DNA from 2 places in the Pseudoalteromonas sp. SG43-7 genome. Region 1 is predicted to be linked to the other one. Evidence: predicted binding sites of a transcription regulator. Region 1 holds the regulator's gene; the other holds the start of a gene.

Region 1 (9,084 bases):
GTCTATTTTATTAAATACTAACCAACGTGGTTTTTCAGCAAGCTTAGGACTGTACTGGTGCAACTCATTGATGATTGCAAATGCATTGTCTACTGGGTTTGAACCATCGACAGGCATTACATCGATAATATGCAGTAATACACGGCAACGCTCTAAATGTTTCAAGAAGCGAATACCCAAGCCAGCGCCATCAGAGGCACCTTCGATTAACCCTGGGATATCTGCAATAACAAATGATTTATTTGCTTCTGGACGTACCACACCTAAATTTGGAATCAGCGTAGTAAATGGGTAATCAGCTACTTTTGGTTTCGCTGCCGATACACTACGAATAAAAGTAGACTTACCTGCATTTGGCAAACCTAATAAACCAACATCAGCTAATAATAATAGCTCTAGTTTAAGGTTACGTACTTCACCCGGTGTGCCTAATGTTTTTTGACGAGGCGCTCGGTTAGTACTTGATTTAAAACGCGCATTCCCCAAGCCGTGGAAACCGCCTTTTGCAACCAAAATTCTTTGACCATGTTGAGTTAAATCACCAAGACCTTCTTGGGTATCAACATCCATGATCCGAGTACCTACAGGCACCATCACATATAAGTCATCAGCCTTTTTACCGGTACAGTTACGACTGCGGCCATTAGTACCACGTTCAGCTCTATGAAAACGCTCAAACTGATAATCGATTAGGGTATTTAAGTTTTCATCAGCTTGTAGATAAACACTACCACCATCTCCACCGTCACCGCCGTCTGGTCCACCATCTGGGACATATTTTTCACGACGGAAAGATACGATGCCGCTGCCACCGCCTCCAGCTTCTGCGCGAATTTCTACTTCATCTACAAACTTCATGATTACTCACTTTAGGGATTGGCTTGTTAATTTCACTATTATATACCTAAGCCAAGCTGATTGCAGGCTTGGCTTAGGTATATATTTATTTTCAAAACAAAAAACCCCGCAAAGGCGGGGTTTTTTAAGAACCGATTCTGATTACTCAGATACGATGCTTACGTATTTACGGTTTAAAGGACCTTTTTGTTCAAACTGAACTTTACCATCTGCTTTTGCGAAGATAGTGTGGTCTTTACCGATACCTACGTTTGTGCCAGCATGGAATTTAGTTCCACGTTGACGAACAATGATGCTACCCGCTAGAACTGATTCGCCACCAAAACGCTTAACACCAAGGCGTTTGCTTTCTGAATCGCGACCGTTACGAGTACTACCAGCTGCTTTTTTATGTGCCATTTCTAAGTACCTCTAATTAAGCGCTAATGCCAGTGATTTTAACTTCTGTGAACCATTGACGATGGCCCATTTGCTTACGAGAATGCTTACGGCGTCTAAATTTAACAACCTTAATCTTCTCACCGCGACCATGTGAAACAACCTCAGCTGTTATTTTACCACCGTTTACGAACGGTACACCGATCTCGATTTTCTCACCATCAGCAACTAAAAGTACTGAATCAAATTCAACTGCTGCACCAGTCTCAACGTCTAATTTCTCAAGACGAATTGTTTGACCTTCAGTCACACGGTGCTGTTTACCACCACTTTGGAAAACCGCGTACATAATTAACTCCGTCTGTGCGCCCTCAAATCGACGCAACTAAAATATTATTCAATAGGGCGCGAAGTTTACGCTAATGTGCAAAAACTAGCAAGCCTGTTTTATTAATTAAATGAATAAAAAATAGCTGCATTGAAGGCGATTCAATATTTTCACCTATTTTATATTAAATTGGCATTATGCCAAGCCTTTTTAGCGTTTCATGACAAATAAATTACACCACGAACAAACACGCGCTAAGAATAAAAAACAACCATGTTGAATTAACGTAAATTTTCTCAAATAAAAAAGTTATCTTTCCAAATTAAGGCTAAATTAAGCTGCTTAACCGTGTTTTTTCAGCGAATCGTCACAAACTGTCGAGCAAAGCTGTTTTTTGTTGTACAATCAGCCCCGTATACCCATTAAAATTGGCTCGGAGATCAATGGATATAAAAGCTATCCAGGCGTTAATCGAAAACGATATGAATGACGTCAATCAACTAATTTACGCGCAAATGCGCTCTGATGTAGCATTAGTCAATCAACTAGGCTTATATATAGTAAACAGCGGCGGCAAGCGTGTTCGCCCTATGTTGGCTATTTTAGCGGCTAAAGCACTTGGCTATGAAGGCAAAGATCATGTTACTTTAGCAACTATTGTTGAATTTATTCACACAGCTACATTACTGCATGATGATGTCGTTGATGAATCAAATTTACGCAGAGGAACACCGACAGCAAATGCTGAGTTTGGTAATGCAGCCAGCGTACTTGTTGGTGACTTTATCTACACCCGCTCATTTCAGCTGATGGTTGGTATTGGTAAAATGCAAGTTATGCAAATACTCGCTGATGCAACCAACGTGATTGCCGAAGGTGAAGTGCTGCAATTAATGAACTGTAACGACCCTGATACCACCGAAGATAGCTACATGCAGGTAATTTATTCTAAAACAGCTAAATTATTTGAAGCTGCAACAGGCCTTGCTGCGATTATTACCGAAAAAGACGACTCGACACTGCAAGCGCTTAATCTTTACGGTATGCATTTAGGAACCGCTTTTCAATTAGTGGATGACGTGCTTGATTACAATGCTGATGCTGAGCAGTTAGGTAAAAACATCGGTGATGATCTGGCCGAAGGCAAACCTACCCTGCCACTACTTTATGCTATGCGCCACGGTAATGCTGAGCAAGTACAGTTGATCCGTGATGCCATTGAGCACAGTAATGGTATGGACCACTTAGAAGCGATTCTAAGTGCCCTCAATGAAACCAAAGCACTTGAGTTTACGATGAATAAAGCCAATGAAGAAGCTGATAAAGCGATTGCGTGTTTATCTGTATTAGATGAATCACCGTATAAAGAAGCACTCGTTAGCTTGGCTCGTATTGCCGTTGATCGTAATCACTAATAAACACCTAATGTATAAAAATCCTTCGAGCATAAAAAAGCCTGCAAATGCAGGCTTTTTTTATCAATCGACTTAGCAATTAAGCGTTGATGAAATCAACACCTTCTTGGATGTCTTTTTTCAGCGTATCAAGCATGTCGTTTTTAGCTTGCTCTTCAAATGCGCTTAGTTCACCGTAAGAAAGAATTTCTTCTACGCCGTTTTTACCTAAACGTACTGGGTGTGCAAAGTATGCAGCATCGCCATTTTCAACAGCAACGTAAGCGTAATCTACAACGTCTTCACCTTGTAAGCCTTTAACTAAAGACATACAAAAACGTGCAGCAGCAGCACCCATTGATAATGTTGCAGAACCACCGCCCGCTTTTGCATTTACTACTTCAGTACCTGCATTTTGGATACGTGGAGTAAGCGCAGCAACTTCTTCATCAGTGAAAGTAACGCCTTCAACTTGAGATAGTAACGGAAGGATTGTTGTGCCTGAGTGACCACCAATTACTGGTACTTTCACAGTTGCAACGTCAACACCTTTAAGCTCAGCTACAAATGCTTCTGAACGGATCACATCAAGAGTGGTAATACCGAAAACACGTTTCGCGTCGTAAGTACCTGCTTTTTTGAATACTTCCGCAACAATTGGCACTGTGCCATTTACTGGGTTAGTGATAATACCCACTAATGCTTTTGGACAGTTAGCAACAATACCTTCTGCTAATGTTTTAATAATACCAGCATTAACATTAAATAAATCAGCGCGGTCCATACCAGGCTTACGTGGCATACCAGCAGGGATAAGAACGATATCACAACCAGTTAACGCTTGATCTAGTGCATCAACACCAAAGCCTGCAACTTTAACGTCTGTTGGGATATGAGAAAGATCAACAGCAACACCAGGAACAACTGGAGCAACATCATAAAGTGATAATTCAGAACCAGCTGGTAAGCCTGTTTTTAATAATAAAGACAACGCTTGGCCGATACCGCCAGCAGCACCTAATACAGCAACTTTCATTGGAATTCTCCGTAATTTGAGGTAGGAAATATTTGTGGCTCTAAAGATAATGAAATTAACGACTAAAGACAAATTTATCCTGCTTATTTCACATATAATTTAGACCATAGTTGTAAACTTGCTGGTTTACAGCACTAAAATCCATCGCAAAAGCAAACAACTACTGCATAAGTATGCAATATTGTGTACAATTAGCGCATCACTTATGAATAAGAACCTATAATATGCAACCACAAGATAAACAAGAAGCATTAGTAAAGGCCTTTAAGGCACTTTTAAAAGAAGAAAACTTTGGTTCACAAGGTGAGATTGTTGACGCCCTAAAAGAGCAAGGCTTTGATAATATTAGTCAAAGTAAGGTGTCGCGGATGTTAAGCAAGTTTGGCGCGGTACGCACTCGTAATGCCAAACAAGAAATGGTCTATTGTTTGCCTGCTGAAATGGGCGTACCTACAGCGAAAAGCCCATTACGTCAGTTAGTGATTGATATAATGCATAACGAAATGATGATCATTATTCGAACCAGCCCAGGAGCTGCACAATTAATTGCTCGGCTATTAGATTCATTAGGTAAAGCAGATGGCGTACTAGGCACCATTGCTGGTGACGATACTATTTTTATCGCTCCAGCTAAAGTATCTGAAATTGATGTAACTCTTGAACGCGTGCGTATTTTATTTGATACGGTATAAATCTACCGGTTCAAACTTTTTATAGCTGCTTTAAAAAGTTAATTGATGGGGCAAAAAACGCAGAACCCATATCGGCTTGAGTAAAATCAAGCCAATGATCGTAGCAATCGCCATCACCTAATCGACTTCGTAATACTTGCTCAAATGCATTTCCCTGTGCCGCATAACTAATCGCTAATATACCCTGTTCGTAAACGTCACCATAAGGCATGTTTTGATTTAATTGCAGTGGTTGCCCTTGCTCATCTTTTAACTCAGTGCGTACAGCATGACTATTTTCAGTCGCTGGCATAATCAAGGTATTATCTAAGCGAGTGCGTCCCATTATTTGCTCTTGCTCACTCAGAGGTAAGTTTTGCCACACACTTAAATCATGCTTATAGCGCTGTATATGTACGTAACTGCCTTGATCTTCAAAATGGTTGGGTTTATTGATTAACGCTGTGATGCGCTTTTGGCGACCATGAGGAGTGTCACCACCGAGTATAAAACCATTAAAATCGCGACCATCTAAAAATCGAAAGTTTCTCACTTGCTCAACCAATTCAACATCGGGGGCAAATAACTTGAGAATTTGCAAAGCAAATAAATGGTTTACATCTTCCCTATCGGAACGAATTTGGACAAATAAATCAAAAGGCTGAGCCCCCATAATATGATCATTATGAGTAATATTAGGAAAGCTCTGTAATTCACTAGGCAGAAATTCAGGCAGAATATGCGGCCAGTACTGCGCCCCTACTGCAACTAGGCTGGAGAGCATCGATTCAGAAAACTGATCTGAAAACTCATCTTGGATAGCGCTAACGTATTTTAATTTTTTGCGTAATGACTCATCGTGGCCATCAAATACATTAAAAAACAAATGTAAACCGTGCAAGTTTGCTTCAGCACAAATTCCAGATTGCGCTTGCGCCATGATATTTCCTTAACTCAAAATCTCATACACGGCGTTTTTAATGAAATTAAAAATACTAAAACACTTAATCTGCGAAAAAGTTAACCGTGTGTGGTGTTATTTTTATTGTCACCTACTCATTTGCTAAAATGATTGGCCCAACTAAACAGCAACTTCAATTTATTGTCCATCGATCATAACTTTATACACAAAATGCAGAGCAACAAAACGACGGTTTAAAATAGTCACCGTATTTGCACTACAGCCTTGTGATTGAAAAGGTATTAACTCAAGATGGTATGGGCGAACACAAAGTTACCCAACTTGCTTTACTCGACGATAAGTAACTAATGACTCAGCCCCCGTAAGCAGTACGATATTCAGTTGCTGTTAATACATCTGCACCCAAGTATATGCCCTGACCAAGAAATTCTGCAACTACCTTTGAGCTTGAAGCGCTAAATAGCGGCTCAAACGTGTCTTGTTGAGCAATTTCCCCACAATTCATAGCCGCTAATTTATCGGCAAGTCGCATTTATTTTAAAGAATTACAAAGCGCCTTAATAGATATTGGTTTTTAATCATTTAAGGGATATATGCAATAAACTTAAACCATATACGATTAGAAATCGTCTAAGCAACACTACAATTACATCCACTATTAAAGGCAACCACGCCCATAATGGAAATCACTTGTGCGATATATCTCACGGTTATGACAGCTATTGAGTATAAAGCATCATAAAAAAAGTCTAAAAACAAACTAACCACATGAAATATAATAACTATTATTAAATTTCAAAATAATGACTGTATTTTCATTACTATTTTTAGCCTATTTTGTTTGCCGATACTCTCTATACTTACTTCATCGGTTAAGCAGTGACGCTTAAATGAGTAAACGGACAAGGAATGATTACTCATAAACCTCGAATTAAAGGTTACGTTAGGAAAAAATGGATTCACGGACAGGCTCAGGATGAGTAGCACTAAGGATAGTAAATATACGGACAGCGTCAAGATGATGCGAAAAGGAATAACAACAGGGCTCGCAAGAGAGTTGTTAGACAGGATGTTATAAAAGCGGACAGATGGACAGGCCCTAAAGGGTATCGCAATGGAACTGTTAACTAAGGGATAGCATCAGGACGATGCGTAAAGGACCGGTAATAGAGATTACCAAAAAGGATAAAAAGGAAGCACATAGGACAGAGGCACGGATAGCCTATATCACGCAGAACGAACAAGTAACAGTGTGATCACATGGATTAGTAAAGTTTAGGAGTTGATTAAGTTCAATTGCAGGATGCAAAAAATTAGAAGATTCCGCAAGCGCGACTAGCGATAGTTCGCGCTTTTCTTTTGCCCAAAAATACCCTCAGCTTAACGACTACTTGCCAATTAACTCGCTCATTAATACTCTCGCGTCTAATCTAATACGTTATTGATTGTGTATAAGCGATGACTTCTCTAAAATAGCGCGCTCATAAATCATTGAGGTCGGCCGTGTTAATTAACTACAATCCTCCATTAGATCCGTATTTAACCATTTTATTTCAAGATGATGATTTACTGATCGTCAACAAGCCCAGTGAACTTTTGACTGTGCCGGGAAAAGATCCTAAACACGCCGATTGTTTGATAGCTCGCGTTAACCGTGTTTTTCCTACGGCAAAAATAGTTCACCGCTTAGATATGGCAACCTCTGGAATTATTTGTTTAGCAATGCATAAAGCGGCTCATCGTCATTTAAGTATGCAGTTTCAAGAACGCCAAACTGCAAAGCGCTATATTGCAAGAGTGTACGGTAAACTAGAGCCATTAACGGGATCAGTCAATTTGCCACTGATCTGTGATTGGCCAAACCGCCCTAAGCAAATGGTTGATCATGACAAGGGGAAGCCCTCTTTAACTCATTACACTGTACTGGAGCATGAGTTGCACGCCACTCGTGTGGAACTTACCCCTATTACCGGACGCTCACATCAATTACGTGTGCATATGTTGTCATTGGGGCACCCTATTTTAGGCGATAGGCTCTATGCTCACCCTGATGCCCTGGCTGCTGCCCCGCGCTTGCAATTGCACGCACAAATGCTACAGCTCACTCACCCGGGAACAGCACAAATTATGACTTTTGAAGCTGAGCCAGAGTTTTAATTACGAGCTTAAAATCACACTAAACTTTTTGCTGTACACGCCGATAACAACTTATTGATTCATCGTGGTGGTTTATATGGCTATCGGCAAACAGTTTAAAGTATGGCAATTAATTAGTTTGGTTTATGGGACTTTCTTGGCCATGCCAGCCCAAGCAGCCGACTTTATTGCACCCACACCATGGTCAACAATCAGCAGTAATGATTTATCACGCCTAATGCCGCAAGATGAACTAAAACCGCTACTCGCTGGTGATACTGAGTTTTTAAGTTTATATCGCCAACACATGAGTGCCCAGCAGCGCGGTGTGGTATTGATTATCCCTGATTGGCAACACTTACCTACCAATAACAACGGGCTCAACTTTTTACGCACGCAACTTAACGATTTAGGCTATGCCACAATTGCTATGACGGTACCCGATATTGATTGGCAAGCAGCGCCACCTGCGGATGCAAGTGAAACAACTGAACCTGCAGCGGCTAAGCAAACTACAAGTTCAGACAATGGCGAACCATCAGCTGACACAGCCACTCCTGTTGTACATGTTGATGCTATCGCTCATATAAGCAATGCGATAATAGATAATTATAAACTCAACTTAATTGCACGCTTTAATGCGTTGTATCAAAGTGCATTGGATGAAGATGGGAAAATTGTTGTTATTGCACAAGGTGCCTCTGCGGGAGTATTGCTCGAACACTATGGCGAATATCCAAATACCAACATAGATGCATTTGTCAGCCTTAGCAGTTATTTACCAAACAGTAAACGTAACCAACAACTTAACGCGATTATATCGACTATTAGCCCGCCGTTATTGGATATTTACTACAACATAGATAACCCGGACTTACTGCTGAGTGTGGCGGATAGAAAACGCTGGGTTAAACGTCACAGTAAATATGATTACCGCCAACGTGAGCTGTTTGGTTTGCGCTCTGAGCCTGAGCAACATGAGCGCTTGACCAAAGAAGTAGACGGGTTTTTACGTCGCCTTTTTTAAATATTCGTAAGCGGCTTGAATATCTTGGCTTTTCTTGACTGCCAGTTCCATCATATGTTTAGGTAAACCTTGAGAAACTAATTTATCAGGATGGTGCTGCGCCATTAATTTACGGTACGCTACTTTTACTTCTCGTTCACTCGCCTCATTATTTAACCCCAGCAAAGCCAGCGCTTGAGTACGGCTCATGCCACTATTTGGCGGTACATGATGCCCTGAGCCTTCACGATAACTACTGCTTTGCCCTTGTTGACGTTGTTGCTGCTGTTGATAGCGTTGTTGTTGCTGACGAAATGAAAATTCAGCTTGGTAACGTTTAAGTACAAATGCAAAG
Region 2 (9,084 bases), on a different contig from region 1:
AAAGCCCGCATAATTGGCGGCTGAATAATTGGCACCAACGCCATATATGAGTATGCAGCTACGGCGATAGCACCCAATAAATCAGGAGCAAGTTTTGAGGCTAAGAAGATTGCCGTCGGGCCATCTGCACCACCTATAATCGCAATTGCTGACGCATCTTGTAAAGAAAACTCAAAACCTGGTACATAGTTTAGTAAAATTGCGCCAAACAAGGTTGCAAAAATACCAAACTGAGCTGCAGCACCTAGCAATAACATACGAGGATTAGCTATCAAGGCACTAAAATCAGTGAGTGCACCAACACCCATAAATATTAATAATGGGAATACACCGGTATCAATCCCAATATGATAAACGTAATACAGCAAACCACCGGGGTCTGATAAGCCCGCTACGGGGATATTTGTTAATATTGCCCCAAAGCCAATTGGTAATAATAATAACGGCTCAAAGTTGCGCGCAATTGCCAGATACAACAATAAACACCCTACTGCGATCATAATAAGCGCAGGAAATGTAAAATTAGCAATACCTGTTGCTTGCCAGAGGTTTAATAATGCTTCCATCCTCTGAGCTCCTAAGCTAGTGCTATCATAGCGTCACCCGTTGCCACTGAATCACCTTCAGCAACAAGAATTTCAGCAATAGTACCGGTGTGGGTTGCACGAATTTCAGTTTCCATTTTCATCGTTTCCATGATGATCACTACATCGCCTTCATTTACCGTTTGACCCGCTTTCACCTTGATTTTAAAGATGTTACCAGCAAGTGGAGCGTTAAGTGTTTCGCCGGAAGCAACTGACGCCGATTGTGGAATATGCTCACTATCTTTAAGTGTTACTTCTTTAAGCTCACCGCCTTGTGCAACCACCACATCATAAACTTTACCATCTACTTTTACGCTGTACTGCTCTGCTTTTACTGTGTTGCTGTTACTTTTTTTATTGCTAACTGGTTGTTCTTTATTAGCAGATTCAGCACTTGGCACAGCTTCGAAAGCATCTGGGTTATTACGATTTTTAATGAATTTCAACCCAATTTGTGGGAATAATGCATACGTTAACACGTCGTCAATCTGCTCATCCGCTAAGCTTAAACCTTGCTCTTGTGCTTCTTTTAATAACTCAGCTTGGAGTATTTCTAGTTCTGGTTGCAATAAATCAGCTGGGCGGCAAGTAATGACTTCTGCGCCATTAAGTACGCGCTCTTGTAATTCTTTATTCATCGGCGCAGGAGTTACGCCATACTCACCTTTTAGCACTCCGGCAGTTTCTTTGGTGATAGTTTTATAACGCTCGCCCGTCAATACATTTAATACTGCTTGTGTACCCACAATTTGTGATGTTGGTGTAACTAACGGTAAATAACCTAAGTCTTCACGTACACGTGGGATCTCAAGTAATACTTCATTCAATTTATCCGCAGCACCTTGCTCTTTAAGCTGGTTTTCCATATTAGTTAACATGCCACCAGGCACTTGCGCTAATAAAATACGGCCATCAACACCTTTTAAGCTGCCTTCAAACGCGGCATATTTTTTACGAACATCACGGAAATAAGCAGCAATCTCTTCGAGTTGATTTAAATCCAGCTCAGTATCACGTTCAGTACCTTCAACAATCGATACAATCGTTTCAGTTGCGCTGTGTCCGTAAGTCATACTCATTGATGAAATTGCGGTATCAAGCATATCAATACCTGCATCAATCGCTTTTTGGTAAGTAGCAGTACTTAAACCTGTTGTGGCATGACACTGCATTGCAATTGGGATAGAGACTGTTTCTTTTAACGCTTTGATTAACTCTTCTGCATCGTATGGTTTAAGCAAACCAGCCATATCTTTAATACAAATTGAATGACAGCCTAACTCTTCAAGCTGCTTGGCAAGCGTTAACCACATATCAAGTGTATGGACCGGGCTTACTGTGTACGAAATTGTACCTTGTGCATGTGCGCCAACTTTAATCGCAGCTTTAATAGCCGTTTCAAGATTACGAACATCGTTCATCGCATCAAAAATACGAAACACATCAACACCATTTTTGTGCGCTCGCTCTACAAATTTTTCAACAACATCATCGGCATAATGACGATAGCCTAAAAGGTTTTGACCACGTAATAACATTTGCTGTTTAGTATTTGGCATAGCTTTTTTAAGAGCACGAATACGCTCCCAAGGATCTTCACCCAAATAACGAATGCATGAATCAAAAGTAGCCCCACCCCATGATTCGATCGACCAGTAACCTGCATCATCTAATTTTTGTGCAATCGGTAGCATGTCATCCAAACGCATACGTGTTGCTAATAATGATTGATGCGCGTCCCTAAGTACTAATTCTGTTAATTTTAATTTAGCCACAAGTCACTCCTTATAGTTTTTGTTTATTTTTGTATTGAGCTATGGCTGCACTTATCGCAGCGATGTGTTCACTTGATACACCTGATGCTTTGATTGACGGTGTACGCGTTGGCGTTGCAACCGACTGTTCAAAACGACCCGCTAATTTAGACATAATGGTAATTGCTGAAATCAACAACGAAAGAAAAACGAAAACGCCCACCATCCCAGTGATCATTAAGTTTGCTGCTGTAGCAAGTAACTGACCTATATCCATCCTGCTCCCCCCTGATTATTTCCACCCAGCCCCGCCAGGTAAAAAATCACTTTATTTAAATAATTATGCAACAATCATAACAAAGAAAAAGACCAAGTCCAACACTTTGTAAATTGGTAAAACCAATTAATACAAAACTAACATATGCTCAGCAAAGTTAACACTCTACATTTTGCTATAATTTCATAGGATATAGATGATAAAAATACTGAATATAGCTATAACTTATAAGTAAAAGCTTATCCGCAGCTGGAAAAGCTACCGACTGAACGACTGAACAACCGCTTGATTAAATACAAATGGCTCAAAAATGAAATTGGTCTTACCAAAAAACGACTAAAATATTGATTTTTAGAGCGTCGAGTATAAGTTACAGATAAAGCTGTAAATAATTCCCACCTAATTTATGAAGAGAAATGAAATAAACCTCTATAGCATTGATAATAAAGGATTTAAATACATGGCATGTAACTAGCATTATTTACTCTGAACAAATTAACAAACCAAGGAGACGACAATGTTACGCTGGACAATTACATTTCTAGTTATTGCACTTATTGCTGCAGTGTTAGGTTTTGGTGGTATCGCAGGTGCCGCAGCAGGAATTGCTAAGATTATCTTTTTTATCTTTATTGTATTGTTAGTTATTTCACTCGTTTCAGGTGCATTGCGCGGCAATGTCCCTAAGTGATAACAATTTATTTTAAATAACAACACATTTATTATTTTTACAAGGAATTACATTATGAAATCGACAACTATTAAAACCGCTGTGATCGCTTTATTCGCTAGTTTTTTTATCATGGGTTGTGAAGACAATCATGCAGAAGAGGCCGGTGAGCGCATAGATGAAGCTGTGACCGACGTACAAAACAAAGTAGAAGACGCCTGTGAAGAAGTAAAAGAAGGCGTTAACGCTAAAGAAACTAACTGTTAATCCAGTTAGATACAAATAATAAAAAACGACTCTTTTGAGTCGTTTTTTGCATTTTAAGAGAAGTTAAAATTAAGCTCTCGCTTCTAGCATTAGTCGCTTCATGTCACGTACTGCTTTATCTAATCCATCAATGGCTGCACGCGCTATAATTGCGTGACCAATGTTTAATTCGTAAATTTCTTTCATAGCAGCAATCGGTTTCACGTTATGATAATGAAGACCGTGGCCGGCGTTTACTATCAAACCCAAACTTGCTGCATACTTTACGCCTTGATGAATATGCTCAAGTTGTTTTTGTATCTCAGCATCAGTTTGCGCATCCGCATAAGCGCCAGTATGAATTTCAACATAAGGGGCATTACAGGCTTTAGCTGCATCTAGTTGTGCTTTGTCTGCATCGATAAATAACGATACTTTAATACCGGCGTCAGTTAATTTTGCTGTCGCGACTTTAATCTTATCTAGATTACCAACAACATCTAGACCGCCTTCGGTAGTTAACTCTTCGCGTTTTTCTGGTACTAAGCAAACATAAGCTGGCTTTACATCTAAGGCTATATCAATCATTTCATCTGTAACCGCTATTTCAAGGTTCATTCGTGTTTGGATTGTTTTAGCCATCACATACACGTCACGATCTTGAATGTGACGACGGTCTTCACGTAAATGAATAGTGATCCCATCAGCGCCAGCATGCTCAGCAACACTCGCAGCATGTGCTGGATCTGGGTAATTTGTACCCCGAGCTTGGCGTAAGGTAGCAATATGATCAACGTTTATACCCAAAAGAATATCTTTCATTTTTTTACCTGTAAAAATAACGGTTAAAAATACCGTATTAAGATTGTTGGTGAATACCCAAACTATTTGGATATAAACAGCTCGCGACTTTTTAATGGTTTTTTGCCTAATAAAGGCTTCATTAAATGACGACTTAATTGTTTTGCCATATATAACACATCCGGCGCACTAAAGTCATGAGCTGCAATTGCATTTAACTGCGCGCCAGAAAAGCCACTGCCTTGATTTTCTTGGGCAACAAAGCCGTATTCAGCAAAGTAACTATACGTTTGCTCTGCCGAAATTGGATCGCCTGCGGCATCAAAACTAAAGTCAACGCCATAGCCTAATAATTCTAATAGTTGAAATTCATAAGAACGTAATACAGCTTGTAAATTAGGGTGCTGGTTAAGCTGTTGTAGGTGAGTTTTATACAATTGATAGGCATGATCAATCGGTTCATTAATTGGTACAATGCGGTTGGTTAGTTCATTGAGGTAAAACCCACAATAAAGCTGATCCCCAACTAGTGTGGATTGCGTGCCATGTAGTTCAAATCGTTGGATATATTTCAGGTCGTGTTTACCGGTATAATTTACCAGTAAGGCTTGGAAGGGTTGTAACTGAGCTTTGTATTTTGTTGCTTGGCGACCGCTAATTCGCGCCAGCATGCGCAACTGGCCAACGCCTTCTACTAACATATCAAGCATTACTTGTGAGTCACTAAAAGGACGTCGGTGTAATAAATATGCCGTGTAGAAGTCGCTATCCATAAATATCGCTTAGGCTATTAATCTTCACCATAGCCTAAACTGCGAAGTGCTCTCTCGTCGTCAGCCCAACCTGATTTAACCTTCACCCAAAGTTCTAAAAACACTTTATTATCAAGCATTTCTTCGAGATCTTTACGGGCTTCGCGGCCAATCACTTTAAGCTTTTCGCCTTTATTACCAATAACCATACGTTTTTGCGTTTCACGCTCAACTAAAATCAAGCCATTGATATGCCAAATGCCATTTTCTTGCCATTTAAACTGCTCAATTTCAACGGTAACTGAGTAAGGAAGCTCCTCACCCATAAAGCGCATCAACTTTTCACGGATCACTTCGGCTGCCATAAAGCGCATTGAACGATCTGTTACGTAATCTTCAGGGAAGTAAAATTCACACGGTGGTAAACGCTTAGTTACTTCATCTTTGATCAGGTTGATATTTTTACCTTGAGTCGCAGATACTGGCATAATGCCAACAAAATCAAACTTTTCGCCTAACCACTTCATATGCGGTAGCACAAGGTCACGGTCTTTTACTTGATCAATTTTATTCATCACAAGTAACACTGGTTTGCCATTTTGCTTTACTTTGTTAAGCACCATTTCATCGTCAGCATTCCAGTGAGTACCTTCAACAACAAAAATAACTAGCTCAACATCACCTAATGAACTTGAAGCAGCACGGTTCATTAAACGGTTAATGGCACGCTTTTCTTCAACATGCAGGCCTGGTGTATCAACATAAACGGCTTGGTGCTTACCTACAGTATGAATACCCATAATACGGTGGCGTGTGGTTTGCGGTTTACGCGAGGTAATACTTACTTTCTGCTCAATAATTTCATTAAGCAAGGTAGATTTACCAACGTTTGGGCGGCCAACAATAGCGACCATGCCACAAAAAGTATCTAAATCACGCGTGTGCGGTTGGATCAATGTATCAAGATTCATTTTTAAGTATCTTCAACGCTTTTTCAGCGGCTTTTTGTTCAGCTTTACGACGAGAACTGCCAACTGAGATGATGCTATCCATACCTTCAACAATACATTCAACCGTGAACGTTTGATTGTGTGCCTGACCTTTAGTATCTACTACAGTATAGCCTGGCAAAGGTAATTTGCGGGCTTGTAAGTATTCTTGTAGTAATGTTTTAGGATCTTTTTGGTTTAAACCTGGCGAAATGGCATCAAGGCGAGATTCGTACCACGCCAAAATCAAGTCTCCACAAACATCAATGCCAGCATCTAAAAATACCGCACCAATAATTGCTTCAACCGCATCAGCTAAAGTTGATTCACGTCTAAAACCACCACTTTTAAGTTCACCCGGCCCTAAGCGTAAGTAATCACCTAGGCCAAACTCTAAACCAAATTCAGCTAAGGTTTGTCCACGCACAAGCGTTGAACGCATGCGGCTAAGATCGCCTTCACGCGCTTTGGGGAACTTACTATATAAAGCATTGGCAATGACAAAGCTTAAAATGGAATCGCCCAAAAACTCTAAGCGTTCATTGTGTTGTCCTTTATGGCTGCGATGGGTCATCGCCTGCTCAAGCAATACTTGATCAATAAAGGTATACCCTATTTTGCTATATAACTCTGTTACATTTTTTTTCATTGTTACTGAATATTACCTAGGCGTTCAAAACGAACACCAGTTGGAACCCAGGCTGGTAAAATGTCATCTGGGCCATTCTCAAATTCAAAACTCATCCATATAAAGACAGCTTTACCCACCAAGTTTTCTTTTGGCACAAAGCCCCATACGCGACTATCTTGGCTGTTATCGCGGTTATCACCCATCATAAAATAATGATCAGCCGGCACTACCCATTCATCAGAACGTGTACCCGGTTGTTGATAGTAACGCCCTTTCATTTCCAGCGCTTCAGGGTTAATTAAAATATTATGTTTTAGCGTAGTCAAATTTTCATCTAACCGAACTAAATCCATAGAGCCTTGCTTAAATTCATCGCGATTAATGATCTCCATATCAATTTTATTAAATTCATTACACAATAAGTCACCTTGTTGTGTTTGTCCTTGTTCGCAATTTGGCTGAATGTATAAACGCTTATCACGGTAAACGATTTTATCACCCGGTAAACCAATCGCACGTTTAATATAATCAATACTTTCATCTAATGGGTATTTAAATACCACAATATCACCACGTTCAGGCTCTGCCACATCAACTAATTGAGTACGCCAAACAGGGTCTTTCACGCCATACGAATATTTCTGTACTAAGATAAAATCGCCAACTAATAGTGTCGGCATCATTGAACCTGATGGTATTTGAAACGGCTCGAATATAAACGATCTAAAAATCGTAATAGCCGCAATCATCGGAAAAATTGATTTTGCCGTTTCAGTAATCGTCGGTTCTGGCGCAATTAGTGCTGCAGTTTCTTCATCGAGCTCGCCGCCAGCAGAACTTTGCGCAAGAGCTAAGCGTTGCTGCCTTTTTGGTGCAAACATAAAATGGTCAATTAACCAAATTAAGCCTGAGCCTAAAGTTAACAACACTAAAAATATTGAAAAATAACCTGCCATGCATTAAATCCTTTATCTTACGTAATTTGGTTAAAAAACTTACTTACCAACTTTAAGAATAGCTAAAAATGCTTCTTGAGGCACTTCAACATTACCTAGTTGCTTCATACGTTTTTTACCATCTTTTTGCTTTTGAAGTAGCTTTTTCTTACGACTCACGTCGCCACCATAACACTTCGCGATTACGTTTTTACGTAACTGTTTAACAGTGGTACGGGCAATAACGTGTGCACCTATTGCCGCTTGAATCGCAATATCAAACATTTGACGAGGAATAAGCTCTTTCAATGCATCAGCTAGTTGACGACCACGCGATTGCGCACTGTCTCTGTGAACAATAATCGCAAGTGCATCAACACGCTCACCATTGATCAAAATATCAACACGTACCATGTCTGATGTTTGAAAGTGCTTAAAGTTATAATCAAGCGAGGCAAAGCCACGACTGGTTGACTTTAACTTATCGAAAAAGTCCATCACCACTTCAGCCATTGGCAGTTCATAAGTAACTGCGACTTGTTTACCGTGATAGTTCATCTTGGTTTGCATACCACGCTTTTCAATACAAAGCGTAATAACACTGCCTAAATACTCTTGTGGTACAAGAATATTAGCTTCAACAACGGGCTCACGAATTTCTAAAATATCATTTACAGCAGGTAAATCAGATGGGTTATCAATCTGAATCGTACCTTCCTTAGTTACAACTTCGTAAATTACCGTTGGTGCGGTGGTAATTAAGTCAATATCGTATTCACGCTCTAAACGCTCTTGAATGATTTCCATGTGCAACATGCCCAAGAAGCCACAGCGAAAGCCAAAGCCAAGTGCTGTTGAATTTTCTGGTTCGAAGAATAACGACGCATCATTTAAGCTTAGTTTATTAAGCGCATCACGGAATGATTCATACTCATCCGAGGCAATTGGAAACATACCGGCATAAACTTGTGGTTTAATTTTTTGAAAGCCCGGTAAGCGCTCAGGTGCTGCATTTTTTTGATGGGTAATAGTGTCACCTACTGGCGCACCATGTATTTCTTTAATACCCGCAATAACAAAACCTACTTCACCAGTTCTTAAAATACCGGTGTTGGTTTGCTTTGGTGTAAAAACACCAACCTGATCTGCAGTGTGTATATGCTCGTTCGACATAATTTTTATCTTGTCGCCCGTTCTTAATTCACCGTGCTTAATACGCACCAGCGATACTACACCTTGATACGGGTCAAACCATGAGTCGATGATAAGCGCCTGTAGCGGCTTGTCTTTATCACCCTCTGGTGGCGGTACGTCCTTAACAATCATTTCAAGAACTTCGGCAATACCCACACCTGTTTTAGCGCTACATTGCACGGCATCTAGGGCATCGATACCAATAATATCTTCAATTTCTTCGGCTACACGAAGTGGATCAGCTTGTG

What was found. Region 1 encodes ArgR, which controls arginine synthesis, uptake and breakdown. Its sites were predicted from a motif close to ANTGAATANNTATTCANT; they were not measured.
Region 2: the regulator ArgR is predicted to act here: its motif matches at 2,673-2,690, upstream of H5200_RS13365 (OadG family protein).

What each region holds. Positions count from the first base shown of each region.
Region 1 covers NZ_JACJEY010000048.1:23,058-32,141, reverse strand. The annotation lists gene cgtA (Obg family GTPase CgtA) at 1-858, opposite strand, end outside; gene rpmA (50S ribosomal protein L27) at 1,000-1,257, opposite strand; gene rplU (50S ribosomal protein L21) at 1,274-1,585, opposite strand; gene ispB (octaprenyl diphosphate synthase) at 2,008-2,979, shown strand; gene mdh (malate dehydrogenase) at 3,059-3,994, opposite strand; gene argR (transcriptional regulator ArgR) at 4,219-4,686, shown strand; gene H5200_RS18000 (Dyp-type peroxidase) at 4,706-5,605, opposite strand; gene rluA (bifunctional tRNA pseudouridine(32) synthase/23S rRNA pseudouridine(746) synthase RluA) at 7,091-7,744, shown strand; gene H5200_RS17990 (DUF3530 family protein) at 7,821-8,750, shown strand; gene djlA (co-chaperone DjlA) at 8,733-9,084, opposite strand, start outside.
Region 2 covers NZ_JACJEY010000027.1:20,875-29,958, forward strand. The annotation lists gene H5200_RS13355 (sodium ion-translocating decarboxylase subunit beta) at 1-566, opposite strand, end outside; gene oadA (sodium-extruding oxaloacetate decarboxylase subunit alpha) at 578-2,362, opposite strand; gene H5200_RS13365 (OadG family protein) at 2,373-2,618, opposite strand; gene H5200_RS13370 (DUF1328 family protein) at 3,136-3,309, shown strand; gene H5200_RS13375 (hypothetical protein) at 3,364-3,555, shown strand; gene pdxJ (pyridoxine 5'-phosphate synthase) at 3,625-4,356, opposite strand; gene recO (DNA repair protein RecO) at 4,419-5,108, opposite strand; gene era (GTPase Era) at 5,126-6,058, opposite strand; gene rnc (ribonuclease III) at 6,048-6,725, opposite strand; gene lepB (signal peptidase I) at 6,728-7,663, opposite strand; gene lepA (translation elongation factor 4) at 7,703-9,084, opposite strand, start outside.